2 regions of the Acetobacter senegalensis genome follow, and region 2 is predicted to be linked to the other one. Evidence: predicted binding sites of a transcription regulator. Region 2 holds the regulator's gene; the other holds the start of a gene.

Region 1 (16,268 bases), 1.6 Mb from region 2:
TTGGTGAAACCATCCGCACCCATCTGCATAGCCTGTGCCCCAATGGCGCATTTAGCCTGAGCAATGATGTGGATATGGCCTGCAACGGAGCTTTCGCGGAAGGAGCGGGTGTCCTGTTGCTCTCCGGCACGGGGTCCATTGCATGGGCGCGCAATGCACAGGGCCAGACCACCCGCGTTGGCGGCTGGGGCAGTACCTTTGGAGACGAGGGAAGCGCCTACTGGATTGGCCGCACGGCGCTTCAACTGCTCTGTCAGGCGCTTGATGGCCGCGAACCGGACGCCGTTCCTTTTACCCGCAAGCTGTGCGCTGGCATGGGTTGGCCGGACACAAACCCTGCTGCCATGGACGCCCTGCTGGGCTGGCACGCCGGTCAGGACCGTCCGCGTTCGGCAGTGGCGCAATGCGCGCGCCTTGTGGACACACTTGCAGAAGAAGGCTGCCCGCAGGCTCTTACCCTCCTGAAAGCAGCCGCAGCTGAACTGGCCCGCTGCGTGCAGACCGCGCGTGCCCATTTTGGTGCAGACAGCGTTGGTGCCGATCCTCTGCCATGGAGCTACGCAGGCAGCGTGTTCAACAGCCGCCTGATCCGTGCGGAACTGACAGCACTCTGCGGTGCGCCCCAACCACCCCGGCTACCGCCATTGGGGGGCGGTATTTTACGCGCAGCCCGACAAGCCGGGTGGAGCATTGATGCAGACTGGATTTCTGTACTGGCAAGAAATCTTGAGGCTCTTCCCGCCGCCCAGTCCCTGACAACGCCCCTTCACTCTCTTCTGGCTCCCCTTTCAGAAAAGGCCGGCTCCTGATGCCCGAAGCCACCTCAGCCCCGGCCCCATCCCCCACTGAGAACAATTTTTGTCCGGCAGGGTCTTATGGCTGGACACCGCTCTGCCTGACCGCAATGCTGTTTTTCCTGATCGGGTTTGTCACATGGCTTAACGGGCCGCTGATCTCTTTTGTCAGGGTTTCTTTTTCCCTTGATGATATCAGTGCATTTCTCATCCCGCTTGTTTTCTATTTTTCCTATTTCTTTTTTGCCATCCCGGCCTCCTGGGTTATCGCCCGCACAGGCCTGAAACGTGGTCTTTCCCTTGCGCTGACAGTCATGGCCATGGGCATGGCCTGCACGGGCCAGTTTATTGCTGCCGGGGTCTATGAAGCCGCTCTGGTAGGGCTGCTGATTCTGGGCGGAGGGCTGGCGCTGTTGCAAGTGGCCGTGAACCCGTATGTCAGTTTTCTGGGGCCGCCTCAAAAAGCAGCGCAGCGTATTGCCATTATGGGAATATGCAACAAATTTGCCGGAATTTTGGCTCCCATCGTGCTGGCAACATTGGTCATGGGCGATATTGAAAACGTGGCGCGCCGTGCCGCAGGTATGACGGATGCCGTCGCCCGGTCTGCCCTGCTGAGCCAGTTTGTTCAGGCTATTTACTGGCCTTATCTGGGCATGGCCCTGCTGATGCTTCTGGCTGCAGGCGGGGTTGCACTTTCAAGCCTGCCTGATCTTCAGCCGCCAGAAAAAGCCATTTCTTCAAGCGAACTTTCCCACGCCTCAGACACACGCTGCACACTGCTTTCCTCACATGTTCTGTGCGGGATAGCCGCCATGTTTCTTTATGTGGGTGTGGAAGTCATGGCGGGAGACGCCATTGGCACCTACGCACAAGGGTTTGGCCTTCCCCTTAGCCAGACACGGTTTTTCACGGCATTGACACTTACTGGCATGTTGGTGGGATATTGTCTGGGCATGGTCTGCACGCCCCGGTTCTGTTCACAGGAACGCTACACCCTGTATTCCTGTCTCGCCGGAAGCATTCTCAGCCTGTTGGCTTTCGTGGGGCATGGTTATGGTTCCGTTCTGTGCATCGCCCTGCTTGGTGTCGCAAATGCCATGATTTTTCCGGGCCTTTTTCCAACAGTTCTGAAGAATACCGGCAAAGCAGCACCCCTTGTTTCAGCTTTTCTGGTCATGGCTTATTGTGGCGGCGGCATTCTGCCCCAGCTTTTTGTCTGGCTGAAAACCCTGTTTGGATTTCAGGGCGTTTTTACCAGTCTGACACTCTGCGGCTATGCACTGATCGCCCTTTACATGCGCCGCTCAGCCACCTGATATCTTACAGCCCTTTTGCCATTCAAAGAGTTCTACCATGCAGACCTTAAGCGGACACCTTGTTCTTCCTGACCAGATTCTTCCCGGAACAGTCACGTTTTCAGAAAAAATTCTGACTGTTTCTGAAAATACGTCCGTTCCAGACCGCTACATTCTGCCGGGCTTTATTGATGGACACGTTCATGGTGGCAACGGCGCGGACACCATGGATGGTGTAGAGGCCATTCATACGCTTGCCCGCTTTCATGCCACGCATGGCACCACCACCATTCTGCCCACCACCATCACCCGGCCATGGGCGGATGTGATGGACGCTCTACGCGCTGTGGCGGAAAGTGTGCGTACCCAGTGTGCAGGTGGCCCCGTAATCCATGGCGCGCATCTGGAGGGCCCGTTTGTCAGCCCTCATAAACTGGGGGCGCAACCCCCGTACGCCATTGCTCCTACGGAAGACCGCGTAACGGAAGCCCTGGCAACCGACTGCGTAAAAGTGGTGACGTTGGCTCCAGAACTTCCGCATGCCGAGCAAGCCATGGAGCAGTTTGTCGCTGCGGGCGTGCGCGTCAGCATGGGGCATACGGTTGCAACTTACGAGCAAACGGAAAAAGCCATCTGCCACGTCTGCTCCGCCGGAGGCGTTGTGGGGGCCACGCATCTGTTCAACGCCATGGCACCCATTACCAGCCGCAAACCCGGCCCGGTAACAGCCCTGATGTGTAGCGATGCTTATGCGGAAATGATTTTTGACGCCCATCATGTTCACCCGGCCACCTTCCGGCTGGCACATAAGGTGATGGAAGATAGACTGCTGTTTGTAACAGACGCCATGCGGGCCACGGGTCTGCCCGAGGGCCCCAGCCAGTTAGGCGGGCAGGATGTCATTGTAAAAGACGGCGCCGTGCGTTTGCCCGACGGCAGCCTGGCAGGCAGTGTGCTGACACTGGATGTCGCCTTGCGTAACGCCCTGAAAACCGGAACCCCTCTTGTAAAAGCATCTGCGCTACTCAGCAGTAATCCTGCACGCTATCTTGGCCTGACCGATCGCGGCACATTGGAAGCAGACAAGCGCGCAGATTACGTGGTGATGGATAGCAGCTTTATGGTGCAGGAGGTCTGGGTGGGCGGCCAGCGCATCCACTAAACCGCTTTGCAGGCGCTGTGTTTGGTCGCAGCATCGAAAACCTCCCTGTCAGGCAACAGGAAAACTGACCTGACAGAGCTTCATTTGCTGTCACATTTCGGATCACGGGAGCGCATGCCTGCCTCTTCTGGGGAACAGGCGCGCGCTTCATGCGTTTTGATGCCTGTTTGTGGCCAGTTTTCCCAGAAGAACGTCCTCTTGTGGAGCACTGGTCCGTAAGATGGTTTTCCCGCCGTGTGCAGACGGACACCAACCAGCGCGCTACACGGTCCCGCCCCTGCACTTGAGCTAACAAAGCCTGCTAAATGAAGGAAAATATCATGGAATTTCGCCCTCTTGGCAAAACAGACCTGAATATTGCCCCCATCGTATTTGGTGGAAATGTATTTGGCTGGACCATTGATGAAAAAACCAGTTTTTCCATTCTGGACGCCTTTCTGGATTACGGGTTCAACGCCATTGATACGGCAGATGTCTATTCCCGCTGGAGCCCCGGCAATGAGGGTGGAGAATCTGAAACCATTATCGGGAACTGGCTGAAGGCCAACCCCGGCAAGCGGGATCAGGTGCTGATATTCACCAAGGTTGGATCAGACCTGGGCAAACCCGACGAAAAAGGCCTTTCCGAACGCTGGATCATGCAGGCTGTTGAAGGCTCCCTCAAGCGGCTGGGAATTGAGAGAATTGACCTTTATTTCTCCCATTGGCCAGATCCCGAAACACCTTACGAAGAAACACTTGGCGCCTATGAAAAACTGCTCAAGGCCGGAAAAATCCGCGCCATAGGTGCCTCCAACCTGAACGCCGAGCAATTACAGGCCTCTGTGGATGCCGCCAGAACCCATGCACTGCCGCGCTACGATGTGCTGCAACCGGAATACAATCTGTATGAGCGCTCCTCCTACGATGGCTCATTGCGTGATCTGTGCATCAAGGAAGAGCTTGGCGTGGTGACGTACTACAGCCTTGCTTCCGGCTTTCTAAGTGGCAAATACCGCAGCAAGGCTGACCTTGCCCAAAGCACACGGGGAGAAGGCATTGAGAAATATCTCACGCCGCGCGGCACCGCCATTCTACAGGCGCTTGATACCGTGGCAGCCCGCCATAATGCCAAGCAGGCAGAAATTGCGCTGGCATGGCTGATTGCCCGTAAGGGGGTGACTGCCCCCATTGCCAGCGCCACCCGCCGCGAACACGTGGCCAGTTTTGCAAAAGCAGCGCAACTGGAACTCAGTGCGGACGACATCAAGGAGCTTGATACCGCCAGCGCCTGAAAACGGCTTTTCAGCCTTTGAAAGCTGTTTGAAAAGACACCAGCAGCAAAAGGGCCAGGCCCGAAAGGACTTTTAAAAGGCAGCCCCGTTATAGAGAGGGGCTGCCAAAAGTATTACACTGGCGGATATCACCCGAATTAAGCCCCCGGCGGAACCACTGCACCCGCTGCGCGGACGTTCCGTGGGTAAAGCTATCCGGCACGGCGTAACCCCGCGCCATTTTCTGCAACCGATCATCACCCACGGCGGCGGCGGCGTTCATGCCCTGTTCAACATCGCCCGTCTGCAATATCTGTTTCGCGTCATTCGCGCGCTTGGCCCACACGCCAGCAAAGCAATCCGCCTGCAATTCTATCCTGACAGACACACCGCCTTCACCCGTTTCAGACAAACTGCTTCTCTGGGTCTGTGCCTGCTGCATGATGCCAAGTTCGTTTTGAACATGATGCCCGATTTCATGAGCAACGACATAGGCTTTGGCAAAATCTCCGCCAGCCCCAAGCCGGCCCTGCAATTCCTGAAAAAAGGCGAGGTCGAGATATACTTTATGATCCGCCGGGCAATAAAACGGCCCGACTGAGGTCTGCGCATATCCACACCCTGACGGCTCTCCGCCGCTAAACAGCACCAGATGCGGTTCGTGATATGTGCGGCCCATCTGCTGAAAATAGGTGGTCCATACATCTTCCGTGGAGGCCAGAACGCTGGAGATGAACCGCTTTTGTGCGTCATTCCCGGGAGCAGGCCCCTGCTGTGCCACCATTGACCCAGACCCTGCAGACGGCGCACCGTCCTCCAGCAGATTAAGCACCAATCGGGGATCGACTCCAAAATAGAGCGCGCCCAGAACCAGAACAAGCCCGCCTATGCTGCCGATACGGATGGGCGCACGCCCTCCGCCGCCTGAACCGCGCCTGTCCTCGATATTGCTGCTTTGGCGTTCATCATCCAGACGCATGATTTTCTGTCCTGTTCTGTCGCAGCCTGACCTGCGCGGTCTGCTTTTCAGTCTACTGTGTCTGCAATGTGTGTGCGGTATAAAAAATTTACCAAGCCAATATGCCAGGCGGGATAAGCGGCTCTCGGCATTGACTGTTATGACAATGCTTCCGCCTTGATCCGCTCATCCCGCCTTTTCAACGTCACGTAACCTGTTTTGTTACGCTGCTCTGGCTTTTACTCTGGCAAACGCAAAATAGCGTCCACGCCTTCACTACACCCAAGAACAGCCGCCTTTTCCTTGGGAGACAGAGCGCGCTCTGCCGCAGCCAGCGTGGGAGCCTCTTCCACCTTCACCAGTCCCACCAGCCTTTCCGCATTGATGGGATCACCCGCCTTGCGGGCCGGGGGCAACATGGCACGGTGCGCGGCCAGCAGACTCGTATCTGCACGCAGGGCACGCAGGGCATCATCCGGCAGTTGGGGCGCTTCATCGCTTTCCTGCGCATGTTCCAGTTTTTTCAGCACATCCGGCGGATATGTTTCTTCCGGCACCAGCAGCAGCCCGGCCTTGCGGAAATTCTGCCCCACCGCGCGGCTACTGGTCAGCGCCACCAAGGGAATGGAAAATACCAGTCCCAACAGAACAGGCGTCATCCAGAAAAACAGGGAGGGAGAAACCACCCACGCGCCAATACCCAGAACCAGCCCGAACAGGGTGAATTTGGCATATTGCTGCACCACCACCATCAGCGGAAAACCGCCATCATCGCGGCGCTGCGTATTCCAGCCGGAATCATGCCCGGAAAGAATGGACATCACCCCGGATGTCTGGATCAGCATGGCGATCGGTGCGATCAGACCGCCAATCAGCGTTTCCACCAGAACTGACCCAGCGGCTCTGATAGCGCCGCCACACCCTTTGCAGGTCACCCTGTCAAACAGCAGGGCAACATACGCCAGCAGTTTAGGGGCCAGCAGAATGGCCATGGTGCCGATAAACACATATTTCGCCTGTACCGGGTCAACATGCGGCCAGTGAGGGTAAAGGGTTTTTGTATCGCCAAAATATTCGGGCCGCTCAAAGTGAGCCTGCAAGGAAATCAGGATACCTGTCAGCAAAAACACCAGCCACAGCGGGGAGGTAACATAAGCCCCGATCCCCACAATCATGTGCATGCGGCTGATCCAGTGCAGGCCCTTGGTGGGCAGAACCTTCACATGCTGCAAGTTCCCCTGGCACCAGCGGCGGTCACGAATGGCCACATCTGTCAGAGAAGGCGGGCTTTCCTCATACGATCCATCGAGAGCAGGCACCATATGAATGGCCCAGCCCCCACGCCGCATCAATGCGGCCTCAACAAAGTCATGGCTGAGGATATGCCCGCCAAAAGGTGGCCGCCCCGGAACATGCGGGAGCCCAGCCTGCCCGGCAAAAGCACGGGTGCGGATAATGGCGTTATGGCCCCAGTAATTGCCTTCAGAGCCATGCCACCACGCAATACCATGCGCAATAATCGGACCATAAACACGCCCGGCAAACTGCTGCATCCGGGCAAACAGCGTGGTGCCCCCCACAATAACCGGCAGGGTCTGGATCAGGCCAACGGTGGGGTGCCGCTCCATGGCTCCCGCCATCCGCACCAGTGTGTCCCCGGACATGACGGAATCCGCATCAAGCGTGACCATCTGCTCATAGGCTCCGCCAAAGCGGCGCACCCATTCGCCCACATTCCCAGCCTTGCGTTCCACATTGTTATGGCGGCGACGGTAGAAAATGTTCTCATGCCCGCCTGTCTGCTCCCGCAGGGCCAGAAAGGCGGCTTCCTCTTCAACCCATACATCCGGGTTTGTGGTGTCGGACAGGATGAAGAGATCAAACGCTCCCATCTGCCCGGTTTCCCGCAGGCTCTGATAAATCGCTTTCAGGCCGGCCATAACGCGGTGGGGTGGCTCATTATAGGTCGGCAGCAACAAGGCCGTGCGGCTGCGGAGCTCCGGCAATGGTCCTGACCGCGTAATGCCAAGCCCAAGCCCGCCGCGTGTCACAAGGGAGACAAAACCCGCCAGAGCAGAGGTAAACGCCAGTGCAATCCACATGAACAGTGCCACAAACAGCACCAGCATGATCATCCCAAGGATGGAAACGCCATTGGCGTCCAGAACCTTGTGCGTGCGCCATGCACCGTAGGCCGTCAGGGCTATGGCTGAGCCCAGAACGGCCAGCCGCCGCAAGGCGACGGTGCGGGGTGATGTAACGGGTATCCGTGGCCGCCCCTCAAAATCAGGGGCCGCGTGCAGATCCTGCACGGGCATGTTGAGCGGCGATTCTGGCGGCAAAGCCTGAAACGGTGTGGTTCCCTGCGTTGCCTGCATGCTCAGGGCGTCCACCGGTACAACCATTCTTCTGAAATGGGTCCGGTATCAGAGGCCAGAACACAGCGGAGCTCCGCCAGTTTTTCATCCCCCGGCACAAATTCGAACGTAGTGCGCCAGCCATTGATGTTGGGATTGGGTTCCACCACCACATTGCGGATGGTGCCAACCGATGCCTGCGGCACCAAATGGAAGTGCGCATCCTTGGGTAGATGATCGAACGGAGAGCCCATGAAATCAATGGCGAAGAAACGGGCGTTCTTGTCATCTGTTACGGAGCCGACCCGCGTGGCCCCGATCCGCGCCAGAGACGTGGGGAAGGGGTTATCCCACCCCCAGTACATGCGGTACGTGAAACTGTATTCCTTGCCCGCTGCCAACGGCACCTTGGGCCGCCAGAAGGAAACAATATTGTCATTCACTTCGTTGGGCGTCGGGATTTCCACCAGATCCACCCAGCCTTCACCCCAATCTCCAATGGGCTCAATCCACAGGGAGGGGCGCTTTTCATAATTCAGTGCCAGATCTTCAAAATCATGGAAGTTCCTGCGCCGCTGCATCAGCCCGAACCCGCGAGGGGAGACATCATTAAACGCAGAAAACTGCAAATCCAGCGGGTTGCGCAGGGGACGGAACAACTGCTGACCGCTGCCGGTCCACATTTGCAGGGCTTCACTGTCATGCGCGGCGGGGCGCCAGTCATCCACGTGGTTGTGGTCATTGGCGTCAAAATAGAACATGCCCGTCAGAGGGGCGATGCCGGACTGGCTGATTTTGGTGCGCGGGAAAATGGCGGACTGCACATCAAACACCGTGGTGTCACCCGGACGGATGGTGAAACGGAACGCTCCGGCCAGAGAAGGACTGTCCAGCAACGCATGGATCACAATGGACTGCACATTGGGCTGCGGCTTTTCCAGCCAGAAGGCACGGAACAGCGCGAACTCCTCGCCTTTTGGGTCACCCGTGCCATCAGCAAAGCCGCGAGCGGAAAGACCGTAATTCTGCCCTTTGCCGACAGCCCGGAAGTAGGAGGCCCCCAGAAATACGCAGAATTCTTCCATCACACCCGGCGTATTGATAGCCGTGCGCAGACGCAGCCCCGCAAACCCGAGATCATCCGTGACCTCAAGGGAAGGATCACCGTAGGAGAACAGGTCCGGCGTGTAAGGAACAACGGCGGACTGGCCATCCTTCACTTCATAAATTTCAATCCGGGGACGGTAGAGAAAGCCACGCGGGAAAAATTCAGCATCAAAGGCCAGATTCTCGCCGTGCCACAGTGCCTTTTCCTCACGGTAGGCAATGCTGCGGAACTGATCAAAATTCAGATTATCAATGGCCTTGGGCAAAGACTGATCCGGCGCCTTATAAGGCGCACTGGCAAGCTGCTTGGCAATCTGACGTACCGTACCATCATCAAACGCGCCGACTGCACCATTCAGCCCTTCGGCTCTGGCCTTGCTCACAACACCGCTGGCCAGAGAGGCCAGGGTGGCCCCGGCCCCAACCTTTATCAAGTCACGTCGCTGAATGGATGATGACACACCAATCTCCCGCATTGCGTTAATGGACGGCATAACCGTTTTACTTTTTTGACAGGTTTGTTGCTTCGTTACGGCTTTTTAAGGGCATTCGGCCTGCCCCGGCGCAAGAAGCTGCTCGATTCTGGCCAGATTCTGGGCTGAAGCCTGCGCCGCTTCCTGCTCTATTTCCCGATAAAGCCGGACAACGGTCTCGCCCTCTTCTGTCAGAAAAGCACCACCCCCACCACCTGGCCGGGTGGCGACAAGAGGCGCTTTGAATAACTGATTGAGACTGTCCACCAGCAACCAGGTCCGCCGATAAGACATCCCCATGGCCCGGCCTGCCGCAGAAATGGACCCGGTTTCCGCCAACATTTCCAGCAAACGAATTTTTCCGTGCCCCAAAGCGGCCTTGCCATCCGCGTCTACCCGCAAGGTCAGTCTTACCCGATCAGGCATCAGGCGACCTGCTTTGGCTGGATGGTATTTTGCATGATAATGTGAGGACTCATGTTCTCTCTTACTCAGGCCGGAGCTGTGGCAAACCTGTCATGACACTGTTTTCCGCAAATACCATCTGGTGCCCCATGATGCCAGCCGATCTTGCGGCTACAGTCGCCCTGGCGGCTACCGTGCATACGGATTACCCGGAAGATAACGAAATTTTCACAGAGCGACTGGCACTTGCACCCCAGGGATGTTGGGTGCTTTCCGGTTCTGAGGGAGTAATGGGCTATATGCTCAGCCATCCGTGGCGGGGCAGCATAAGCCCACCGCTCAACACGCTGCTGGGAAGCCTGCCTGTTCCGGCAGACCGCTGGTATATTCACGATCTGGTTCTGGCAGAAAGCGCCAGAGGGCAGGGAGCCGCCCAAAAGGCCATTGCGCTGGCAGAAGACGCGGCCCGCAGGCTCGGTGTACCGCTGCTAAGCCTGACATCTACTCGGCATGCCCAGACATTCTGGCGCAAACAGGGTTTTGCGCCAGAAGCAGTTTCAGAAGCAGAACGGACAGTACTGGCCTCTTATGATGCAGAAGCCAGCCTTCTCAGCCGCCCGGTTTCCCCCTGAGAGGCTGGCTTACCAGCCTCCAAAAACCTCTCACACGTTTCGTGTTGAGGTTTCAGGCAGGTTTTACTCTTCTTCCTGTTCCGGCGCGGTCATCATGGCTTCTGCCACAACGCCAGCGTGCTCACGCACCTTGCGTTCAATATCCGCCGCCATTTCAGGGTGATCACGCAGGAACTGCTTGGAGTTCTCACGCCCCTGTCCGATGCGCTGGCTATCATAAGAGAACCAAGCGCCGGATTTTTCCACCACACCGGCCTTGACCCCAAGATCGATCAGTTCCCCGACCTTGCTGATGCCTTCACCGTACATGATGTCAAATTCCACCTGCCGGAACGGCGGGGCCATCTTGTTCTTGACCACCTTCACGCGGGTCTGGTTACCCACGACCTCGTCCTTATCCTTGATGGAACCCACACGGCGGATATCAAGCCGAACGGACGCATAGAACTTCAAGGCATTGCCGCCGGTTGTGGTTTCCGGGTTGCCGAACATGACACCAATTTTCAGACGAATCTGATTCAGAAAGATCATCATGGTGTTGGAGCGCGAAACGGAACCGGTCAGCTTACGCAGCGCCTGGCTCATCAGCCGGGCATGCAACCCCACGTGGCTGTCACCCATATCGCCTTCCAGTTCCGCACGCGGAACCAGAGCAGCCACACTATCCACCACCAGAACATCAATGGCGCCGGAACGCACCAGCGTATCAGCAATCTCCAGCGCCTGTTCTCCGGCGTCGGGCTGGCTGATCAGCAGGTTATCAACATCCACGCCCAGCTTCTTGGCATAGCCGGGGTCCAGCGCGTGTTCGGCGTCAATGAAGGCGCAGGTGCCGCCGCGCTTCTGCGCTTCTGCAATGGCATGCAGCGCCAACGTGGTTTTACCGGAACTTTCCGGCCCATAGATTTCAATCACGCGGCCACGCGGCAGGCCACCAATACCCAGAGCAATATCCAGCCCCAGAGAACCGGTAGGAATTACATCCGCCTGTTCACGCGGGCGCTGGCCCAAACGCATAACGGAGCCCTTGCCAAAAGCGCGTTCAATCTGCCCCAGTGCACCTTCAAGGGCTTTTGCCTTATCCATGCTTCACCTTTTCCCTGTTGCCTCCGGCTCCGGCTCCGGCCAAAGGCGCATCTCACGCTGGGGACAAGAAGCCTCAGACTGAAGCTTTTATTCCAACGCGCTTTTCTCAAGACCTGCCATAAAAACGCCGCCCCCCGCAATGACGAGCATCACGCGAGAAAGACTCCACAGTGTCAGACCTCTGGTTCTGTTCCATTTTATTTAGAACAAAATAAGAACAATTCAAGCCAAAAACAGGCGGCCGAAGCCGCCTGTCTCACCATAGCCAGAAAATATTATTTCTGCCGGTCAGACGATATGGCCAGACCAGAACCGCGCGGGTCTGTCCAGCCAAAGCATTTGCCGGAATCCCCCGGCAAACCAGCAGGGCAGGATACAAAATTGGCCCGCCCAGGCCCTGATGTCACTTCCGGCCGCCCTCCGGCCAATGCGGCCTGCAAGGCAACCGCAGCGGTATCAGCGGCCACATTCTGCCCGGATGCCGTTGCAGCAGCGCGGAATTGTGCCGCACCCTGATGCGCAATGGCAGCCGTCAGCAATGGCTGGGGCCGCCGGAGTGGAGAAGCCCCCAGCACAATCCCGGTGGAACCAGCCACACGCCCGGTGCCGAACAGGTTATTCATGGTCAGCGCACAGCTTACCGTTTCTCCCTGTCGGTCCGTCACCACAAAGGAGGTTGAGGCAGGCAGAGGAGGCAGAGCGGACCCGCTGGGCAAGCTGCCGGAAGTAAGCAGAGCCTGCGCATCCGCAACACTCGCGCTGCCGCCCTTACCGGCCTGCCGTGCACGCCAGCCGGATACAACAGTTTCGCCCCGTACCGTGGCATGACCCTGACCACCGGCAAAAGCCGCGGCAGTTCCTAACCCACCATCTGCCGGAGGCGGCAGGAAGCTGATCTGAACGCCATCGGCGCTCAGCATGAGCGGCTGTTCAGCCGTTGCCAGACTGTCGCGCAGATCAGACGAGGTCAAACCGCCCCCCGAAGCCTGAGAGGCCTGCACAAATGTCTGCCCCAGTGAGCCTCCATACAGATCGCCCACACCGGCAATCCGCATCCGCTCAAGCGCCCCGGCAAGGCGCGGCTGCACCATCAGGTCACTCACCTTCAGCACACTGCCGTTGCCATTACTGAAAATGGCGCGGGCCTTTTCATCCGCCAGCAAGGGAGACTGCACAGCCGCAAGATCAGACGCCAGAAGCCCACTGACAGGCACACCATCCGTGGCCAGATTGCGCGCCGGCACCAGAATATCGGCAAAATCCGCACTGCCGTACCGCAGTTGCATCAGATACAGGCCACGCGCCAGCATGGGCACTGCGGCAGGCCGATCAGCCTTGGCATCAGCCTGTCCGGCTTTTGGCAGGAATACAAAAGCCTGCCCCTGTTCCTGCCCCGGCTTCCAGGCCAGACATGCCCCGCCAGCACCCAGAGACGCACGGGAGGGCAGGGTGACAGACAACGCCATGCCAAGGGCAGCCGCAGCATCTGCCGCATTGCCCCCTTTGGCTAACACATCACGGGCAACAAGGGCGGCCTGGGGTTCGTCCGCCGCCACTTCGCCCACAAAGCCTGTGACCACAGGGGCGCCTGAATCCTTGTGCCCCCCAATAAGGCCACAAGCCGATAGGGAACAGGTCATCATAAGCGCCGCCATGCGGGCCTGACCTGAAAATAACGGCGCAAGCCGGGCTGAACGGGTCTTTCTGAAACGCTCGGGCACGCCTTGATGTCTCCACTTCATCTGGTCTGCCCGCAAAGGGGCGCATGGTTCTCTTCCGATAACCCTGTTCCGCACAGGCAGCAACACATCCGTGTCATTTCCTGCTCTCTGTTAGCATGCGAACGCTGCATTCCCATCCCACCAGTTCTGCTTTACAGGTGAAAAACCATGAAAAAGCTGATCTCCTCCTCTTTCAGGCCACTCGCCCTTGCCGGGGCCGCCTGTTTTCTTCTGCTTGGCAGCACCGCAGCCCCAGCGCGCGCGGCTGACAGTGGCTTCACTCCCACGCAACGCGCTGAAATTGTTGAGATCATGCGCAATGCGTTGAAGACGGACCCTTCCATCCTGTCAGACGCCATCACGGCCTTACAAGCCAAGGCTTCTGCGCAGAAAGCCACGTCAGCCCTTGAAGCCGTGCACAAGAATCCTGCCCAGTTTGGAGACAGCACGACAGACGTTGTGCTGGGCAACCCACACGGCAAGCTGAAGGTGGTGGAATTTTATGACCCCCGCTGCCCTTACTGCCGCAAGGTTCTGGCCGATCTGGACAAGCTGGTGGCCGCCGAGCCTGACCTGAAGCTGGTTGAAAAGGTCATCCCTGTGCTGGGCCCCAACAGCGTGATGGATACGCAGGCCATTCTGGCTGCCGGATTACAGAACGCCTATGTGCCGTTCCAGAAAGCTCTGATGGCAGACCCCGCCAGCGCCTCCACAGACCGGATTCGCCGCATTGCGCTCCATGTCGGGCTAGACCCGGATCGCCTGCTTTCTGACATGAAAAACCCCAAGGTCATTGCCGCAGCCAGCCACAATCTGGAACTCGCCCGCTCCATAGATCTTGAAGGCACCCCCACCTTCATTATCGGAGACAAGGAAATCATTCCCGGCGCTGTCTCCTATGATGAACTGAGAGCAGCTCTTGGCCGCCTGCGCAAAGCCGGCTGATAGCAAAAAAGGCCTCGCCCCGTGTGGGATGAGGCCTTTTTTATGAGCTGATTGAAAAGTCCGTTCCAGCGGGCCGGGGGTGTTTCCTCCACCCGGCTTTTGCCGCCTGCTTTCCGGCTTTTTCTTACGTAAAACTCAGGCTGCTTTTTCTGTCTGACGTTCCGCTGCTGAACGGCCGGGAATAACCCCTTCTTCCCGCAGCAGGACAGAAAGCGCCCGCACCATCTCGTCCATCATCTCATCAGTGTGGAATGGCCCCGGCGTAAGCCGCAGACGTTCCGTGCCTTTGGCAACCGTGGGATAATTGATGGGGGTAGCATACTGACCATATTCCGTCAGCAAGCGGCGGCTGATGCGCTTGCAGGTTTCTGCATCCCCGATCGGCACCGGCACAATGTGGCTGGGCGTCATGGTGAAGGGAATACCCGCCGCACGCAGACGCTGGCGGAAGGTATTCACCCGCTCAAACATCTTCTCACGCCGCCAGCCTTCAGCACGCACCTTGCGCACACTGGTCAGTGCCGCACCCACAACAGCCGGAGGGAGTGCTGTTGTGAAAATGAAGCCAGATGCCGTGGAGCGCAGGAAATCGACAATCTCGGCTGAAGCCGTGATGTACCCGCCATGCACGCCAAATCCCTTGGCCAGCGTGCCTTCAATAATATCAACCTGATCCGCCACGCCATCACGCTGGGAAACACCACCGCCTTCTTCACCATACAGGCCAACGGCGTGTACTTCATCCAGATAGGTGATAGCATTGTATTTGCGCGCCAGCGCACAGATACCGGCAATATCCGCCATATCCCCATCCATTGAATACACGCTTTCAAACGCGATCAACTTGGGGGCTTCCGCTGGGGCTTCCGCCAGCTTGGCTTCCAGATCAGCCAGATCATTATGTTCAAAAATAACGGTCTGAGAGCCGCGGGCCCCTTTGATACCGGCGATCATGGACGCATGGTTCATGCGGTCTGAAAAGCAGATCCAGCCCGGCATGGAGGTCAGGATGGTTTGCAGGCTGGCCTGGTTGGACACATAACCGGAAACAAACAGCAGGCCCGCTTCCTTGCCATGCAGCGATGCCAGTTCCGCCTCAAGCTGCGTATGCAGCGGGCTGGTTCCGGCAATATTGCGGGTGCCACCTGCGCCAGCGCCGTGCTCACGGATAGCCGCAATGGCTGCTTCCTGCACTTCCGGCACCACGCCCATGCCCAGATAGTCATTGGTTGACCACACCACCACTTCACGCCCTTCCGGCACGGCGGCAACTTCTTCCTCATACAGGGGAAAACGCTCAGCCAATCGCGCCAGCGGTGTAAATGTGCGGTACCGTCCTTGCTGCCTGATCTCGTTCAACGCCGAATGGCAATGTTCATAAAACGGATGCCGGGCGTTCTTGATCAATCCCACGCTACTACTCTCCTCGCGTCGTCAGAAACGGTCGGGGCACGGCGCATGGCCCGTCGGCCGTCTGGCCGGTGTCTTTTTACAGTATGACTTCACATAATGGTGTAAGCTTTACTGCACATACACCCTGATGACCGGCTTCGTCACGGTCGAATCTGGCATAGCGGTTATTTCCACTTGTTCAGGAGCCGCTCCTGCCTTGACAATTTCTTTTGTCACGGCCTGCCCATCTCCCTGCACCAGTTGCACCAGTGTCAGTTGATCAAGTTCGCTTTTTCCAGACGCCGGCACCAGACATTTTACCACAAACAGAATGTTTGGCTTCCGTGCCAATGCCTCATGCACCATCCGGTCAACTGGGGCTGCCCATTCTTCAGAAGGTGTGCCCCCCACCAGTTCCACCAGCGGCGGCACAGGGGGCGGGCCGGGCGGCGGCGGCGGAATATAGGGTTTGGGCGGTGTGCCTGCCTGCGGATTAAAGGTTTTCTGGTCCACCAGTTTGCACCCGTTCAGGCACAGCGCAACGCCTGCCAGCAGCATGATCCGCACAACAGGCCGCCTTTCTGCAAAACAGGAAACAGAGGGCATGAGGGGCAGATCTCCGAGCAGGCTGAAAAAGTAGAGTGGTCTTTCTCTCTCTTTCGCGCTCCTTTGCGCCCAACGCAAG
Region 2 (16,268 bases):
CCCCTTACCGCCGGACTGTTTACCGGGCAGGTAAGACAGGCCATGACCACCGCACTGGAGCGCCTTCCTGCCACCCTGCCTGAATGGCACGCGCCTTCCATTCTCAAGCGCAGACGCTGGCCTGATTTTGTTACCGCCCTGACCTGGATGCAGTTTCCTCACCGCATTCCCGGCAGCGAAGCAGGCGAGGAATGGCGGAGCGAACAAACCCGAGCCCAGGCACGGCTGGCCTGTGACGAACTGCTGGCAGATCAGCTTGCCACCCGCATTGCCCAACGTGCCTCCCGCAGTCGGCCCGGCCGTTCATTGAACGGGGATGGGCACCTGCAACAACAGGCGCTTGCCACGTTTGGCCATACGCCCACGCCCGGCCAGAAAAAAGCCCTGTATGAAATTGAAGCCGACATGGCGGCCCCTTACCGGATGAGCCGCCTGTTGCAGGGCGATGTTGGCGCGGGCAAGACGTTGGTTGCCCTGCTGGCCATGCTACGGGCAACAGAATCTGGCGCACAGGCGGCCATCATGGCCCCTACGGAAATTCTGGCCCGCCAGCACGCCCTGACATTTGAACGCCTCTCCCCCGTGCCGGTGGTCTATCTCTCCAGCTCCGTAAAGGGAAAAGCCCGCAAGCAGGTGCTTCAGGCCATTGCGGATGGCTCTGCTCCTCTGGTGGTGGGAACACACGCACTGGTTCAGGAAACCGTGCAGTTTGCAGACCTCGGCCTCGCCGTGATTGATGAGCAGCACCGCTTTGGGGTGGAGCAACGTCTGGCGCTGGTTGAAAAAGGCCATAACGCGGACATGCTGGTCATGACCGCCACACCGATCCCACGCACCCTTTTGCTTACCCGCTTTGGGGACATGCAGATCAGCAAACTGGAAGGCAAACCAGCAGGGCGCAAACCGGTGCGCACATCCCTGCACAGCATTGGCACAATGGACGACGTGCTTGCCGGCCTTGACCGTGCCCTTGCCAAAGGCGCGCAGATCTTCTGGGTCTGCCCTCTGGTGTCTGAAAGCGAAGCACTGGACATTGCAGCAGCAGAAGCCCGCCATGCAGACCTGACAGAACGATTCGGCCCCATAGCCGGACTGGCCCATGGGCGGCAGGACGCCGCAGTGCGGGAAGAAGCGCTTCAATCCTTTGCGCAAGGCAAAACCCGCATGTTGGTGGCAACCACGGTGATTGAAGTGGGGGTGGATGTGCCAACCGCCACCATCATGGTGATTGAACATGCAGAACGCTTCGGCCTTGCGCAGTTGCACCAGCTACGCGGCCGCGTAGGGCGAGGGGCGAAGGACTCGTTCTGCCTCATGCTGCATGATGACGGGCTGGGCCTCACAGCCCGCCGCCGCCTCACCTGCCTGCGTGAAACCGAAGATGGCTTTCTGATTGCCGATGAGGATTTCCGCCTTCGTGGCGGCGGAGACGTAACGGGCCGCAGGCAGTCCGGCCTTCCGGATTATCGTATGGCCTCGGAGATCCTCGTGGATATGCTGCTGGATGCCGCGCACGAGGAAGCGGAACAGATCCTGCCCGACACGGCCCCGGACCAGAATGCGCCATTGCCCCCGGCAGCGCAGGTGCTGCTGGCTCTGTTCAACAAGACCGATGCTGCCCGTATCTTTGCTGGCGGCTAGATGTTTCGTTCCGAAGTTTGAGAACGCGCTGCCTTTTCACGGAAGCAGAAGGATGCGCCATGCGCCAGCTTCACCACAGGAGCCGGAGCGCCCACGCGAACGCACTCCTACCAAGCCCTCCGTCCAGTCCCCATTTGAGAAGACGACAGGAGAACTGGCTGGGTCGAAATTTTGGAGAAGTGAAACGCCCAAATTTTAAGAATGGAAGAGATCCGCCCTACTACCAGAATTTTTCAACAGCATTCCAGGGGGCGGTTTCAGTTGATCTCTTCGTGACGACGCTTTACCAAGGCGTGCCTCAGACGACAGCGCGTGTCTCGGCGTCCGCTTCCGCCAGCCAGCGCTTCACCTGCCCTTCCGGATCAGCATGCAGCGTAAAGTCAGAGACGGCGGCCACGCTATCCGCACCGGCGTCCAGACAGGCCCGTAGCCGCTCAAATGTGATGCCGCCGATCGCCACCAGAGGCAGATCACCGATCAGCTTTTTCCATTCTGTCAGTTTTTCCACACCCTGCGGGCCAAAGGCCATCTTTTTCAGGCGCGTGGGCCAGATGGGGCCAAGGGCAACATAATCCGGTGCACAGGCCAACGCCCTGTCCAGTTCTTCATGACAATGCGTGCTGATACCCAGCCGGACACCAGCCTTTCGGATTGCGACCAGATCTGCCGTATCCAGATCTTCCTGCCCCAGATGCAGATAATCAATGCCTTCATCCAGCGCGATCTGCCAGTAATCGTTCAGCACCAGACACACGCCATGCCGCTTGGCGTAAGTGTGAGCCTGACGAATTTCAGCCACCAATTTCTCAGGCGAATAATTTTTTATTCTCAACTGGATAAAGCGTGCGCCAGCCCCACCGAGCCTGTTGACCCATTCTGCTGTATCGACAACCGGATAAATTTTCTGAGGGAGCGCACTCATGCCAGCATGGCCTTTCCTGCAACAGGGGTGGAGGGAACAGCCATATCGCGCTCTTCCATAGGGTCGGCCACGCGTGCCAGCACGCCAGCTTCTACTGCCAGCCGGAACGCCCGCGCCATCACGGCAGGATCACCCGCCTTGGCAACTGCGGTGTTTATCAGCACGGCATCATAACCCAGTTCAAGAGCCTGCGCCGCATGTGATGGCACACCGATCCCTGCATCCACCACCAGCGGCACGTCTGGAAAATGCGCACGCAGAGCCCGCAGCCCGAAAATATTGTTCAGCCCCTTACCGGAGCCAATAGGCGCCCCCCAAGGCATCAGCACTTCACACCCCGCCGCAAGCAGCCGCTCAGCCACCACCAGATCTTCCGTGGTGTAGGGAAAAAACCTTGAAGCCGTCTTCACTGAGAATACGGGCTGCTTCAACCAATCCGAAGACGTCAGGCTGAAGCGTATCAAGCTCCCCGATCACTTCCAGCTTAACCCACTCGGTACCGAAGACCTCACGCGCCATATGCGCCGTTGTCACGGCTTCCTTGACCGTATGGCAGCCAGCCGTATTCGGCAGCACCGGCACACCCAATTCGCGAATAAGGGACCAGAATGCCTGCCCGGCCCGCTCACCCGCAGATTCGCGCCGCAGGGAAACCGTCACCACTCCCGGTTGGGCTGCCTGAACCGCATCCCGCAAAATATCAGGGGACGGATACTGCGCCGTTCCCAACATAAGGGGAGAGGAAAGTTCAACCCCATAAAAGCGTGCTGTCATACGTCAGCCTCCCTGCATCGGGGCAACAATTTCCACCTGCGCACCATCATTCAGCGCAGTTTTATCGCGTAGCGGCACGGGCACAAAGCTACCATTCATTGCCGTGGCAATGCGGGCGCCACCGTAGCCGAGTTCATCAATCAGCGCCGCCAAGGTGGTGGCGGATACTTCATGAACTTCATCATTGACCACGATCTTCATGCGGGCGTTCTCCCTGTTTCTCTTCGGCACGTAAGCACAGCATCCCGATCACGCAACCTCTTCAAGGCTGTCAAAAAACTCTCTGCATCACCCTGCCCAGGGAAAGCGCGGGCTTTTCTGCTCCGTTTTTTCCGGAGGGATGGTGGGATGAATTTTCTTAGAGCCACTTGGCCCTCACAGCCACACCTCTCCGCTTGTGAAGGGCCCTAATTACCCAGCATTTCCCACGGAATTACCAAAAATCATGTCTGCAGCTTCCCGCGCGCGCGCCGGGGAAAGGAGGAAGCCGTGACGGTACATACCGTTCACAAACACATGGTTCCCCTCTCGCACCACACGGGGCATGTTGTCCGGGTAGGACGGGCGCAAGCCGGTTCCCATCTCCAGAATTTCCGCTTCCGCAAAGCCGGGGTGCAGCACCCATGCCGCATTCAACAGTTCCGTCATGGAGCGCACAGTCATGCCGCCTGCGTTTTCGCTTTCAATCATGGTGGCCCCGACCATGAACACGTGGTCCGCACGCGGCACAATATAAATGGGAATACGCGGATGCAGCATCCGCACGGGGCGATGCAGCACAACATCCGGGCAACGGAGCAGCAGCATTTCTCCACGCACCCCACGCAGAGTAGGCAGTTCCTGCCGCACATTCAGGCCCGTACAGTCAACAATCCAGTCAAATGCAGCGTCATCGGGCGCATCTACGGCTGAAAAGACAGCTTTGCCCCCCAGACTTTCCAAGCGGGCCAGCAAGGCAACCAGCGCCTTACGCGGGTCGACATGGCCTTCATCTGCAAAGAACAGACCTTTATGAAAACGGCCAGCCAGATCAGGCTCCAACCGGGCAATTTCCGCACCGTCCACGGTCTCGAAATGCGTGGTGCGACGGCCAAAGCGGGCAATTTCCCCACTGTCACGCGGGGGAGCCAGAACAAGGCTGCCTGCCCGCACCACATTGGGCACGTGCGCTTCCCACCAGTCAACCGAATCTACGGATTGTGCGGTCACTTCTGGTGGAGCGGATTCCGCCTCACACCACGGGGCAAGCATTCCCCCAGCCATCCATGATGCGCCAGCCCCCACACGGCCGCCGGGTTCATAAAGCGTGACCACGCCGCCACGCTCCGCCAGCGTAACTGCGGCCGTCATGCCTGCAACACCAGCCCCTTTTACCAATATGCGGGGAGTATGGGTCATGATGTGTTGGCCTCCTGCCACCCGATCCTGTGTATGCTGCCGAGCGTCTCGAATTCTGGAGATATGTTATAACGCACGCAGCAGCCGCGGCCACCCCTTGTCCGGTCACCAGCCCGTCAGAAAGCGCGCGCCAGAAGCACCACCACCAGACAACATTCCATCACCGCCGTGGCAATCCAGCGCAGCCCCATATAGCCACTGGGCAACGCGCCGCGCCGCCAGCCTTCGCGCTCAACCAAAGCCAGAATGGGCACAGCCACGGCCAAAGCCGCCACGCCAGCAACAGGCTGCCATGCAAAAGCCAGATAGGCCGCCAGCCAGCCAGCTAAGGCAGGCACCACGCCCAGAAGCAGCCGAAAAACATCCATACGGTCTGCGCCAGCCGTAATAATGGAGGGCAAAGGGTCCAGCGCCAGGCCCCATTGCACCGCCCCCCAGAAGCTGAGGGTCACTGCACCATAAAACACAAACGCCATAAGCAGATTGGGAACGGGCACGCCCGAAGAGAAGAACACGATACAGCACGCGCCGAACAAAAAGGGCAGTAATCCGGCCATTGTCAGCACCACGGCTACAAATGGAAGTCTTTTCATGAGCGTTCGGCGTGCCTCCTTTGCACGGTTTCCTGCAATAGATTGGTTGACAGAAAAGCCCAAGAGGCTGCCACTAGCAACCACACGGAACATTGGCTTCCATGTTTCGTTACGCTCGAAAACAAGAACAAGACACCGCTGCCGGACGCATAGCCGGCGCCAGAAACGGGAATGAAAAAAGTATGAGTGCCATTGTCGATATCATCGCGCGCGAAATCCTCGACAGCCGCGGCAACCCAACGGTTGAAGTGGATGTAGAGCTGGCTTCTGGCGCAAAAGGCCGGGCAGCCGTTCCGTCCGGTGCGTCCACAGGCGCGCATGAGGCAGTGGAACTGCGTGACAAAGACCCCAAGCGCTACAACGGCAAGGGTGTGCTGCACGCTGTTGAAAATATCGAAAACGAGATTCTCCCCACCCTGCAGGGAGCCGAATCCTCCGATCAGATTGATATCGACAACGCGATGATCGATCTGGATGGCACCCCTAACAAAAGCCGTATGGGCGCCAACGCCATTCTTGGTGTCTCGCTTGCGGTGGCCAAAGCCACGGCAGCAGAACTTCAGGTACCGCTCTATCGCTATGTTGGCGGTGTTTTTGCCCACACGCTTCCAGTGCCCATGATGAACATCGTGAACGGGGGCGAACATGCAGATAACCCCATCGATATTCAGGAATTCATGATCCAGCCGGTTGGCGCGCCTACCGTGGCCGATGCCATCCGCTGGGGAAGTGAAATCTTCGCGCATCTGAAAAAAGCGCTACAGGCTGCGGGCCTCAACACCAATGTTGGGGATGAAGGCGGATTCGCTCCGGCCCTGAAATCTGCTGATGAAGCACTGAGCTTTATTTCCCGTGCCGTCGAATCCGCAGGTTACCGTCTGGGAGAAGACATCACCTACGCTCTGGATTGCGCTTCCACCGAATTTTATCACGATGGCAAGTATGATCTGAAAGGCGAAGGCAAGGTTTTTGATGCAGGCGAAATGGTTGCCTACCTTGAAGATCTAACCAAACGGTACCCCATCGTCTCCATTGAAGACGGTCTTGCGGAAGATGACTGGGAAGGCTGGAGCCTTCTGACCGAAACCCTTGGCCGCAAGGTCCAGTTGGTTGGGGATGATCTGTTCGTCACCAATCCCGAACGTCTGCGCCGTGGCATTCAGGCGGGCGTTGGCAACTCCCTGCTGGTGAAAGTCAACCAGATCGGCACGCTGACGGAAACGCTGCAGGCCATTGAACTGGCTCACAAGGCTGGTTATACCGCCGTCATGAGCCACCGTTCTGGTGAGACGGAAGATTCCACCATTGCGGATCTGGCCGTCGCAACCAACTGCGGGCAGATCAAGACAGGCTCCCTCTCCCGCTCTGACCGTACCGCCAAATACAACCAGCTCATCCGGATTGAACAGGAACTGGCAACGGCTGCCCAATATGCGGGCCGCACCATCCTGAAAGTCTGATCCCGCACTCAGCCTTTCCTGAAACAGGAAAACCAGAGCCGCATGGGGAACCGTGCGGCTCTTTTTTTACATTATCGGGCCGCCTTATGCTTTTCTGTCCGGGTGTTCATGGTTTAGACATACTGTTCTGGGAAAATTCATTTTCTGATGGCAAAAAGGACAAGAACAACGTGCAGATAGGCCGCATGATCAGACGCGCAGTACGAGCCGTTGTTCCCCCCATGATTTTTCTTGGTATCGCAGGTTATTTTGGCTGGAACGCGACCCAGGGCGATCATGGCATGAAAGCCTATCAGCAACAGCTTCTTCTGCTTGATCAGGCCAAACAGTCCCAGCAGGACGCCATTGCCGAGCAGGCAGCATGGCGTCGCCGCGTTAATGGCCTGCGTGAACAGTCTCTGGATACAGATACGCTGGATGAACGGGCACGTGCCATGCTCAATCTGGCCGACAAAAACGATATCGTCGTCCCCTATGATCGGCGTGATCCGCTTTACTAAAAGGCTGTTTGATCAGGCTGCAACTTGACGCATGCCCTGCGCGTCTTCCCTATTTCAGGGGCAAATAAAGATCCGTAATCGCTTCATGCTCTGGCACGTCCGGAAAAAATTTCACACGTTGGGCATAGAACGGAAAATCTCTTAGCTCCTCGCCACTGGCAGGCAACCATTGGCCATAGAGGAATTGCGCTGCATGCCGCAGGTTCTCACTCTCGCCAACAAGGCGGAGCACCGCACAGCGTCCCGCTGGAATCTGCCCTGCCTCCACGCCCTCATCGGCAAGCGTAATCTTACGGGTGGTCGCTGCGGCCAAATCGATTCGGTAGTCCTGCTCCGGCACATGATCCGGGTCTGTATGGAAGATTGTATAAGTTGCATGTGTGGCAGCCCTTACACCGTTCGCCTTCCGCCAAGATATGAAACGCCGAATTGTTTCACCCAGCCTTTCGGGCGCACCGCGATGCGTCATAAACGCAACAGGAATGGCCACTTCCTCACGTATCGTCACATCATCTAAAGAAAAATTCTGTGTCATGATCCGGTTCCTTGCTTCGGCCAGCGGCCCAAGTGCTGCAGCCCACGCCACCCAGTCAGGATTTTCCCGAAAAGCCTTTGGAGCCTGCCCAATTCTCTGATGAAAAGCCCGAGCAAAGCCATCCGGGGTTTCATAACCTGCATCAAGAGCGATCTCCGTAACCGAAACATCGCTGCGATAGGCAAGCCGCCACGAAGCGCGCTTCATCCTGATCAATTGGACATAGCGATGCAGAGAAAGACCAAAAACAGCGCTAAATTGTCTGTGAAAATGGCAGGGTGAAAACGCAGCCACGGCGCTCAATGCTCTCAGGCAAAGATCCCCATCCAGATTTTGGTCGATATACGTCAGAACACGCTGCATCCGTGCGTGATAGTGCCTATAATCAGCAGACCGCTTTGACACGATAACGTGGTCCTTGTTTGGTGGCTCCCACAACCTAAGCCACTAGACGCACGATACGCTCGGCCAATCTTGCTGTTTGCAGCCCTGCCTCTGGCAACCAAACAGGACAGCAAAGTGTGCGGATGGAATGGGGTAAATGCAGGCGGCTCCTGAGGACCATTTCCCTCAAGCCTACGCTCCTCCCCCAGATGAAGGGGTTATTCCCCGTTTCATGAATGATTAAGCATCCATCCCGGTCAGACTGGCCGGAAATGCCGCGCGCCATATTACGGGGAAACCATTTTATAGCGCCCAGCAAACTCTGATCAGGGAAGCCCTTCCGACGCTCCCCGAAAGCGCTGCTTCCGCCAAAGAGCCAACACAGAGTGAAGGCAAACGCCACAAACAAAAAACGGCGCCCTGAGGCGCCGCATTTGCATCATCCACGCAGGGCGGATGATTATTTGATCTTTGCTTCGCGGAACACAACGTGCTTGCGGGCAACGGGATCATACTTTTTCAGTTCCATTTTACCGGTATGCGCACGAGCGTTCTTCTTCGTGACGTAGAAATAACCAGTGTCCGCCGTGGAAACGAGACGGATCTTGATAACATTGGTCTTGGCCATGGCTTCCTCAGCAGAGCATCATGAGTCCGGACAGAAGGCCCGGGTGGTGTTCAAGTGGGCGCAAAATGCGCATACAAGAGCCAAAGGTCAAGTATTCTTCCATCAATCAGGCGTGGTAAAAGCCAAAAGGAGTAAAAAAACATGCTGGATGTGGCTGTTGCGCGCGCCCGAATCCTGGAAAAACTCTCTCCGTGCGGTCTGGAAACAGTTTCCGTGGCACACGCCTGTGGTCGCGTGCTCGCCGCTCCCGTGGTCGCCCGTCTCTCAAATCCGCCCGTTTCCGTGTCATCAATGGATGGATACGCCGTTAGGATAGACGATGCGCAGGAAGGAGCCACGCTCGATATTATCGGCGAAGCGCCCGCAGGCCACCCATCCAGCCTGACGGTAAAGAAAGGCCAGTGCATCCGTCTGTTTACCGGCAGCCAGATTCCGGCAGGTGCGGATACGGTGCTTATTCAGGAAAACATGCGGCGAGACGGGAACGCCGTAACGTTGCTTTCCGGCGGCAAGGCAGGACAGTTCATTCGCAAACAGGGTCAGGACTTCCAAAAAGGGGAAACGCTTCTTCCGGCAGGAAAGGTTCTGACAGCGCGGGATATTGGGCTGGCCGCCGCCGCAGGGCATGTCTGGCTGACAGTCAGCCGTCGTCCCCGCGTTGGTATTCTCGCAACGGGAGATGAGATCGTGCTGCCGGGGACCCGGCCCAACCTGATTCCATTGTGAATTCCGGCGCATTCATGGTGACGGCGTTCCTGCGCTCCATAGGCGCCGAAGCCGTTTTACTGCCGGTAGCCCGCGATAATGTGGAGTCTCTTTCCGCCGCCATCGCGCAAGCCGATCATCTTGATCTTCTGGTTACGATCGGCGGAGCCAGTGTAGGCACGTATGATCTGGTGCGCGAAGCCTTCAAGCCCCATGGCCTCAATCTGGATTTCTGGAAAATTGCCATGCGGCCCGGCCGCCCCCTGATGTCTGGTCAGCTTGGCAAAACACCCATGATCGGCCTGCCAGGCAACCCCGTGGCCGCCATGGTGTGCTCCGTGGTGTTTGTTGCAGCCGCGGTGCGCACACTCATGGGTCTTCCCCAAGCCGCTGAACTTGACACAGAAACAGCCATTCTCGGCGCTGACCTGAAAGAGAATGACCAACGGCAGGATTTCCTGCGCAGCACCCTGCGTTCTCAGCCCGATGGGCAGCCACCCATCGCCACGCCCTTCGCCTCGCAGGATTCCGCTCAGATGAACATTCTGGCGCAAAGTGACGCTCTGATTATCCGCGCACCCCATGCCCCTCCCCAGAAGGCGGGTACACTTTGCCGCATTCTGCGCCTTCCATGAAAATACTTTAAAATCAAAACCTAAAAATCCACACTTGAATGAAAACCAAAGATCGCTTCATCTTTCACGCGGCGGCCATTATCCCCCACCACGCCGCCGCTGGGGGCAAGGATGCCCTGAATATCGGGCTGAACCAGCAACCAAGGGCATGCCTGCCATTGGTATGTCAGTTCCAGATGATATTCGTTCCCCTGTGCGATTTCATGAGACCGACGTTCTGAGCGCGCCAGAATGTTACTGGGGGCACCCACGCCAAAGCCTAGACCGAGAGAATCATCGGCGCGCTGAAAAGGGGCATTAAGAACAAGCCCTGCATCTACAGAATACACAATCTGGTTGCGATCAGCCTCCGCCGTGCCGGTGCCTCGCGCAAAAGCGGAGAGACTTTCACGCCCAGGCAGCTTTGCTATCACCTGATCCGCCACGGCATAGAGGGCCCAGTTCCCCTTGTGCCGCATTTCAAGAGTCGCCTGATCCGGAAAACGGCCGGTATCGCCATATCCCCCCAGTTTGAACGTACCCGCATAAACCGGAGCCTGCGTGCGATACTGGGCTTCCAGAAACATCAACGCCCCCGTCCCGAAATGAAAGCGCGTGCCCCCCGGGTCCTGATTCTGGTTCCATGGATCATTTTCGTTAATGAACCCAGCGCCAATAGGGTTGTCATCCCCTACGGACGCCAACACCGTCCAATGATCATCCGGATGGTATTTCACCCTTACAGCAGGCGTAGCCAAAGGGGATGAAGGCCCTTGATCATAAAGGTTATTATCAGGAACCATCGGCCAGGAAAAAGACGCGTTTAAAAAAGTCTGGGCCGTATCACTCCCCATAAAATCCCGGCTCAAATCCAGCTTACCAATGCGCACATCCACCCGATCATGGTCGAACGTCTGATCATAGGCGAGTTCATACAGGCGCAAATTATCGTCTGCCTCAATGCCGGAAACCTGATTGAACACGTAAAGCGGCTGGTTGCTGAACGGTCTGCCCCGAATATCGACCCCGCTGATACTGAATGTTCCCAATTTCAGCCCGGTCATACGCCTCAGATCAAGCGAGAGGGTTGCCGTGGTCATCCCCACATAGTTGTTGGATGGCTGGCTGCCCCCCACTGGCACACCCCAGAACTCATTTTGATCATTTACTTGAAAATCAACGCCATGGGCCTTCAATGTTGTGCGTATCCCACCCCATTGGCCAGTCAGCTTATCCGCAAACGCCCCGTCCTCGGCCAACGCAGGCCCCGCTACGATCCCTTCTGCAAATGCAAGTACCGCCAAACCAAACAGACACGCCCGCCCAAAAAAGGTGTGGTGACAGGAAATCGATCTTCTCCGCAGAGCGCCCACCAGCAGCACTGAAAAAAGGAACAAACTTCCTTCCCAGCAGAACAAAGCAGGGCAACATAACCAAACGCTCTGCGCACCTATCCTGAATTGGAGAGGATGAAAACATCCGTCCCCCGGACCCTGCCCCTCACGCTGAACTGTACTTTCGCGTCACACCATACGATGATCACAGACCTCCTTCCGGCCCAGAGGAGAATAAGGCTTAGGGGAATAACACCTTGACCTCAAAAGAGAACTTATATAGAACAAATTCTTTAATAAAGCCGTCTGAATTCCACTCCGAGGTGACACCCGATGCTGACCCGTAAACAGCACAAGCTCCTGCTTTTTATTGATGCGCACCTCAAGCAGACCGGCTTTTCTCCCTCCTTTGATGAGATGAAGGAAGCCATGGGCCTGAAGTCCAAATCCGGCATCCATCGGCTTATCTCCGGCCTGGAAGAACGTGGCTTTCTACGCCGCCATCACCACCGCGCCCGCGCTTTGGAAGTCATTCAGCTTCCCGAAATGGCGCCTGCTCCTACCGCACCCTCTACAAACGTGGTCCATGCTGATTTCTCCCGCCCGGCGGCTCAGACACTCAAGGTTCCCCTCTACGGGCGAATTGCCGCAGGCCTGCCGATTGAGGCCATGGCAGAAACGGACTCGTTTCTGGATGTCCCCCTCACGCTGGTTGGCACTGGTGAGTATTACGCCTTGGAAGTGACTGGCGATTCCATGATTGACGCAGGAATCATGGATGGAGATTTCGTGGTTATCCGCCGCACGGAGAGTGTGGAAAACGGCCAGATTGTCGTTGCGCTGATTGATGATAATGATGTCACGCTCAAGCGCCTGCGCCGCAAAGGGAACGCGATTGCCCTTGAACCGGCCAACCCGAATTATGAAACGCGTATTGTGCCTGCCGAACGCCTGAAAATTCAGGGAAAACTAGCAGGCTTGATCCGCCGCTACCATTGAGCCGCGACTTTACAGTTTTTTAGATCCTAAAAAGACCTCCCCCTCTAACGGAGAGGTCTTTTTTGTTTGGATGAGCACCTTGGTCACATCCGCCAGATTATCCGTTCCAGTAACAATTTTGCTTCTCACGTGAGGCTTCCATTGCCCCTTATTCGAGGCTGGTGACGGAACGATAAAAACCAATAGCCCACCTTAGAGAGGCACGCCGGACCGGTGGCGAAACGCGCTTATTCTGCGTCGTTGCCAATGCCCTACCTTCGCAAATTTTTCCAAAGAAAATTTTTTAACATCAAAGAAATATTCATTATTCTTGAAAATATCTATCAATCGCTAGCGGCCTTAAATCCGCCCGCTAACGTGATGTATCACTCACTTCTGCCCAAGAGGGTAACTGCGCCGCTATCTGCTCTACGCTTTTTGCCGAGACATCAGGCTGAAACGGAATTTCAGCCAGGATACGAACCTGCCCTTTATCCGCGATGGTCTCGCGATTTTCCTCGTTCGGTGGACCATTCAGCACCACGCCTGCCACGGCAATGCCCCGCCGCCGCAATGCTTCAAGACTCAATAACGTATGGTTCAATGTCCCCAAGCCGCTTCGCGCCACCAGCACAACGGGTAGCCCCCACTGGGCGGCGAGGTCACACATCATCACTGTGTCCGTCGCGGGCACCATCAGGCCACCGGCCCCTTCAACCACCATAGGCCGTTCGGGCGCCTGCATCCGCAGGGTCAGGCTGGCAGGGTCAATACTTACGCCCTCCGCACGAGCAGCCGCCTCAGGAGACAAGGGGGCCTGAAAAGCGCCAGCGGGCGGCAAACAGTCCACTGGGTTGCAGTGCGTCAAAGACAGGATGGTCGGTGTATCCCCAGCCTCTTCAGCCAGCCCGCTTTGAAGAGGCTTCCAGTAAAGCGCGCTCCATGCCTTGACGAGACACGCGGAGACAAAGGTTTTCCCGACCCCCGTATCCGTCCCGGTCACAAACACACCCGCGCGCGGGGCCTTTGCAAAACACCCATATGCCAGACGCCACGTAATCACACTCCCCTGCGCTTCAAACCGAGCCAGACTGCGCATCAGCGCGGCAGAGGACATCGGGTGATACCCAGCGCGCGGCAAAGATGCCCCCGTTTCTTTCAAATGGCGCAGAAACGCGCGGCCGTTGTCAAAGGTCTGCACACAGGCCTCACTATCCCACATGCCGCTCAGCAGAGGCACCTGCCACCGCTGAATCTGGATGGTGGAAGGATAATCAGGGGTGCCGCTCCCTTCCGCCTCCATTGCGCAGGCATGACGCCATTCCTGAAAGGTGCCTTGCATCAGTGTTGAAAGCGCGAGAACGCCTGCAGGTGCCAAAAGCCCCTCAAGCGTCTCCATCGCCTCCTGCGGCTGTTCCAGCCATTGAAACACCAGATTGCCGCAAATCAGATCAAACGGCCCGCTTATGTCTGGATTTGCCGCATCCATAACGCGGTAACAGATGGCCTCACCAGCACGCTGGCGCGCCCGTTCCAGCATGTGGGGCGCAATATCGGTGGCAACAATCTCCGCCTCCGGCCATGCACGGCGCAGCTTCTCTGTCAGAAAACCCGTGCCGCATCCCAGTTCAAGAATACGCACAGGTTTACGCTCCCCCAGTCGATCCTGAAGTTTTTCAAACAGACGCTGTGCTGCCACCCGCTGCACGGTGGCGGCTCTTTCATAGCCCGCGGCCCTGTCAAAACGATCACGAACCAGATCCCGCCGTGCCATATCCTGCCCCATTCTAGACAGCCTCCGTCATAAGGCGCTGGATGTGTGCCACACAAAACTCCGGGTAAGTCAGCGGCATCATATGCCCACCATCCTCATGCCAGACTTTCTCTACATTCGAAGGAAAAGCAGCCTCTGTCATGCGCTCCGTCACAATAGGGTCCTGCTTGCCCGCCAAGGCCACCATGCGTGTAGAACCGTGTGCGACCATCTGCTCAATTCGGGCATAAACATTGCCAGTCGCCAGCAAAGACAGTCCGTCCTGCAAGGTTGAAACATGGCAGGTCGCCGGATCAACGGCATCCAGCCCACACCGGGCACGAAAGCTGTTTACAACCGCTCCAGCATCACGCCCCAGACCAGCTTGCATCCGGGCCAATACGCGTGCTGCCACTCCCTCGGGAAAATCTACCCCCGCCGCAAACCGTCCAAAAGCATTGATCCCCACAAAGCGACTCCCCTGCGGCCATTTGCGTTGAGACAATAGCCACATCAACCCCAGTGAATGACCAACGCCAAGGATGGGACGGTTCATGTCCAGTCCGGTCAGACAAGAGACAGCCGACGCGTCCTCCGACCAGCCCGAAAAATATCCCTGATCAACCACGCATGCATGCGGCATTTCCAGATGCGCAAGCACAGCGTTCCATATCTCCGGGCCGCAGGCCCATCCATGCACAAAAACCGGCTGTAAGGCTGTCATGGAATATCCCGCACCCCGGAGAAGATCGCCTCCGCAAGAGCATCAACCTGCTCCGCCGTATGCTGCGCATGAAGAACCACGCGCAGGCGGCAAGCTCCCGGTGGCACCGTTGGCGGCCGAATGGCAATGGCCAGAAACCCCGCAGCCTCAACAGAGCGGGAGAGAGCAAGCGCAGTTTCCTCACGCCCCACCACCACCGGCACAATTTGGGTAGAAGACGGTCCGGTATCCAAACCGCCTGCCTGCATATGCTGCCTGAACCGCTCCGCCAGATCGGCCACCCGCACGCGAACACGTTCCATCTCCGGGCGGGGTAGCAGATCAAGCGCTGCCTCTACGGCCCCCAGCACCATGGGGGACGGCGCGGTAGAATAAATATAGCCCGAACCACTATTTTCCAGCCAACGGCACACGGCTGAAGAGGACGCAACAAACGCCCCCATTCCGCCCAACGCCTTACTGAACGTGCCCATCACCAGATCGGCCAGCCCATCCGCCAGACCTTTCCCGTCTTTGCCAAGAATGCCGGTTGCATGGGCCTCATCCACACAGAGAAACGCGCCGTTTGCGCGGCAGACTGCCGCCAGCGCGGCCATATCGGCCCGATCTCCATCCATGCTGAACACGCTTTCCGTCAGCACAATCTTCAGACCGGGGCCTTCCACCTTGTGAAGCAGAGCTTCCAGATGACTGACATCATTGTGCCTGAACCGAACAGGGCGCACACCCGCCGCCGCACACCCATGATAGAGGCTGGCGTGAATCAGCTTGTCCACCAGCACTGTGGGCGGCGCGCCTGTAACCGCCACAGAAAGACGCGCCAGCGCCGGAACCAGTGTAGCGTTGGCCTGCCACCCGGAAGACAGAATACAGGCGGCCTCCATCCCCTTGAGGCTGGCCAGCCGATTTTCCAGGGCCTCCGCGCCAGAGCACGTTCCCGTCACCAGACGGGACGCGCCAGAACCCGTGCCAAAGCGCTGCCCCCACTGGGTTGCGCGCTCCTGAAGCAACGGATGCGTGCGCAAGCCGAGATAGTCATTTGAGGAGAAATCGACCAGAACAGCACCGTCCGCCCGTTCCAGAAGACCATGGCCTGCCGGATTCAGCGCGCGTGGCGTGCGAAGACGCCCCTGCTCAGCCAATTTCTCCAGCCCCTGCTGGAAAAGATGATCAAACCGCGTCATGAGAAGACTGGTGCCGGAGGCCGGCCCGCCGGTCAATCACCCAGCAGGAGAAGAACCAGAATGTCTGCGTCCGCCAGCCGTCCCAGCCCGTCCACACAGCAGATGCCACAGTGGTACGAGGACGGCCTGCCCCACATCTGG

What was found. Region 2 encodes LexA, which represses DNA repair genes until DNA is damaged. Its sites were predicted from a motif close to TGTTCTANNTANGTTC; they were not measured.
Region 1: recA (recombinase RecA) is a predicted target of LexA. The motif match lies at 11,730-11,745, and genes of this name have one in related genera.

What each region holds. Positions count from the first base shown of each region.
Region 1 covers NZ_LN606600.1:1,530,276-1,546,543, forward strand. The annotation lists gene ASN_RS06790 (N-acetylglucosamine kinase) at 1-809, shown strand, start outside; gene gluP (glucose/galactose MFS transporter) at 809-2,113, shown strand; gene nagA (N-acetylglucosamine-6-phosphate deacetylase) at 2,151-3,254, shown strand; gene ASN_RS06805 (aldo/keto reductase) at 3,575-4,528, shown strand; gene ypfJ (KPN_02809 family neutral zinc metallopeptidase) at 4,617-5,486, opposite strand; gene mdoH (glucans biosynthesis glucosyltransferase MdoH) at 5,705-7,870, opposite strand; gene ASN_RS06820 (glucan biosynthesis protein) at 7,846-9,390, opposite strand; gene ASN_RS06825 (winged helix-turn-helix domain-containing protein) at 9,469-9,828, opposite strand; gene ASN_RS06830 (GNAT family N-acetyltransferase) at 9,921-10,439, shown strand; gene recA (recombinase RecA) at 10,503-11,525, opposite strand; gene ASN_RS06840 (gamma-glutamyltransferase) at 11,801-13,180, opposite strand; gene ASN_RS06845 (DsbA family protein) at 13,415-14,191, shown strand; gene hemA (5-aminolevulinate synthase) at 14,327-15,604, opposite strand; gene ASN_RS06855 (hypothetical protein) at 15,713-16,189, opposite strand.
Region 2 covers NZ_LN606600.1:3,816,640-3,832,907, forward strand. The annotation lists gene recG (ATP-dependent DNA helicase RecG) at 1-1,641, shown strand, start outside; gene ASN_RS17580 (thiamine phosphate synthase) at 1,940-2,563, opposite strand; partial or broken gene ASN_RS17585 (thiazole synthase) at 2,560-3,337, opposite strand; gene thiS (sulfur carrier protein ThiS) at 3,341-3,538, opposite strand; gene thiO (glycine oxidase ThiO) at 3,749-4,735, opposite strand; gene ASN_RS17600 (DUF3429 domain-containing protein) at 4,852-5,328, opposite strand; gene eno (phosphopyruvate hydratase) at 5,511-6,788, shown strand; gene ASN_RS17610 (FtsB family cell division protein) at 6,959-7,288, shown strand; gene ASN_RS17615 (AraC family transcriptional regulator) at 7,338-8,228, opposite strand; gene rpmG (50S ribosomal protein L33) at 8,668-8,835, opposite strand; partial or broken gene ASN_RS17625 (molybdopterin molybdotransferase MoeA) at 8,977-10,175, shown strand; gene ASN_RS17630 (carbohydrate porin) at 10,196-11,458, opposite strand; gene lexA (transcriptional repressor LexA) at 11,822-12,487, shown strand; gene bioD (dethiobiotin synthase) at 12,840-14,252, opposite strand; gene ASN_RS17645 (alpha/beta fold hydrolase) at 14,254-14,943, opposite strand; gene ASN_RS17650 (aminotransferase class I/II-fold pyridoxal phosphate-dependent enzyme) at 14,940-16,127, opposite strand; gene ASN_RS17655 (adenosylmethionine--8-amino-7-oxononanoate transaminase) at 16,188-16,268, shown strand, end outside.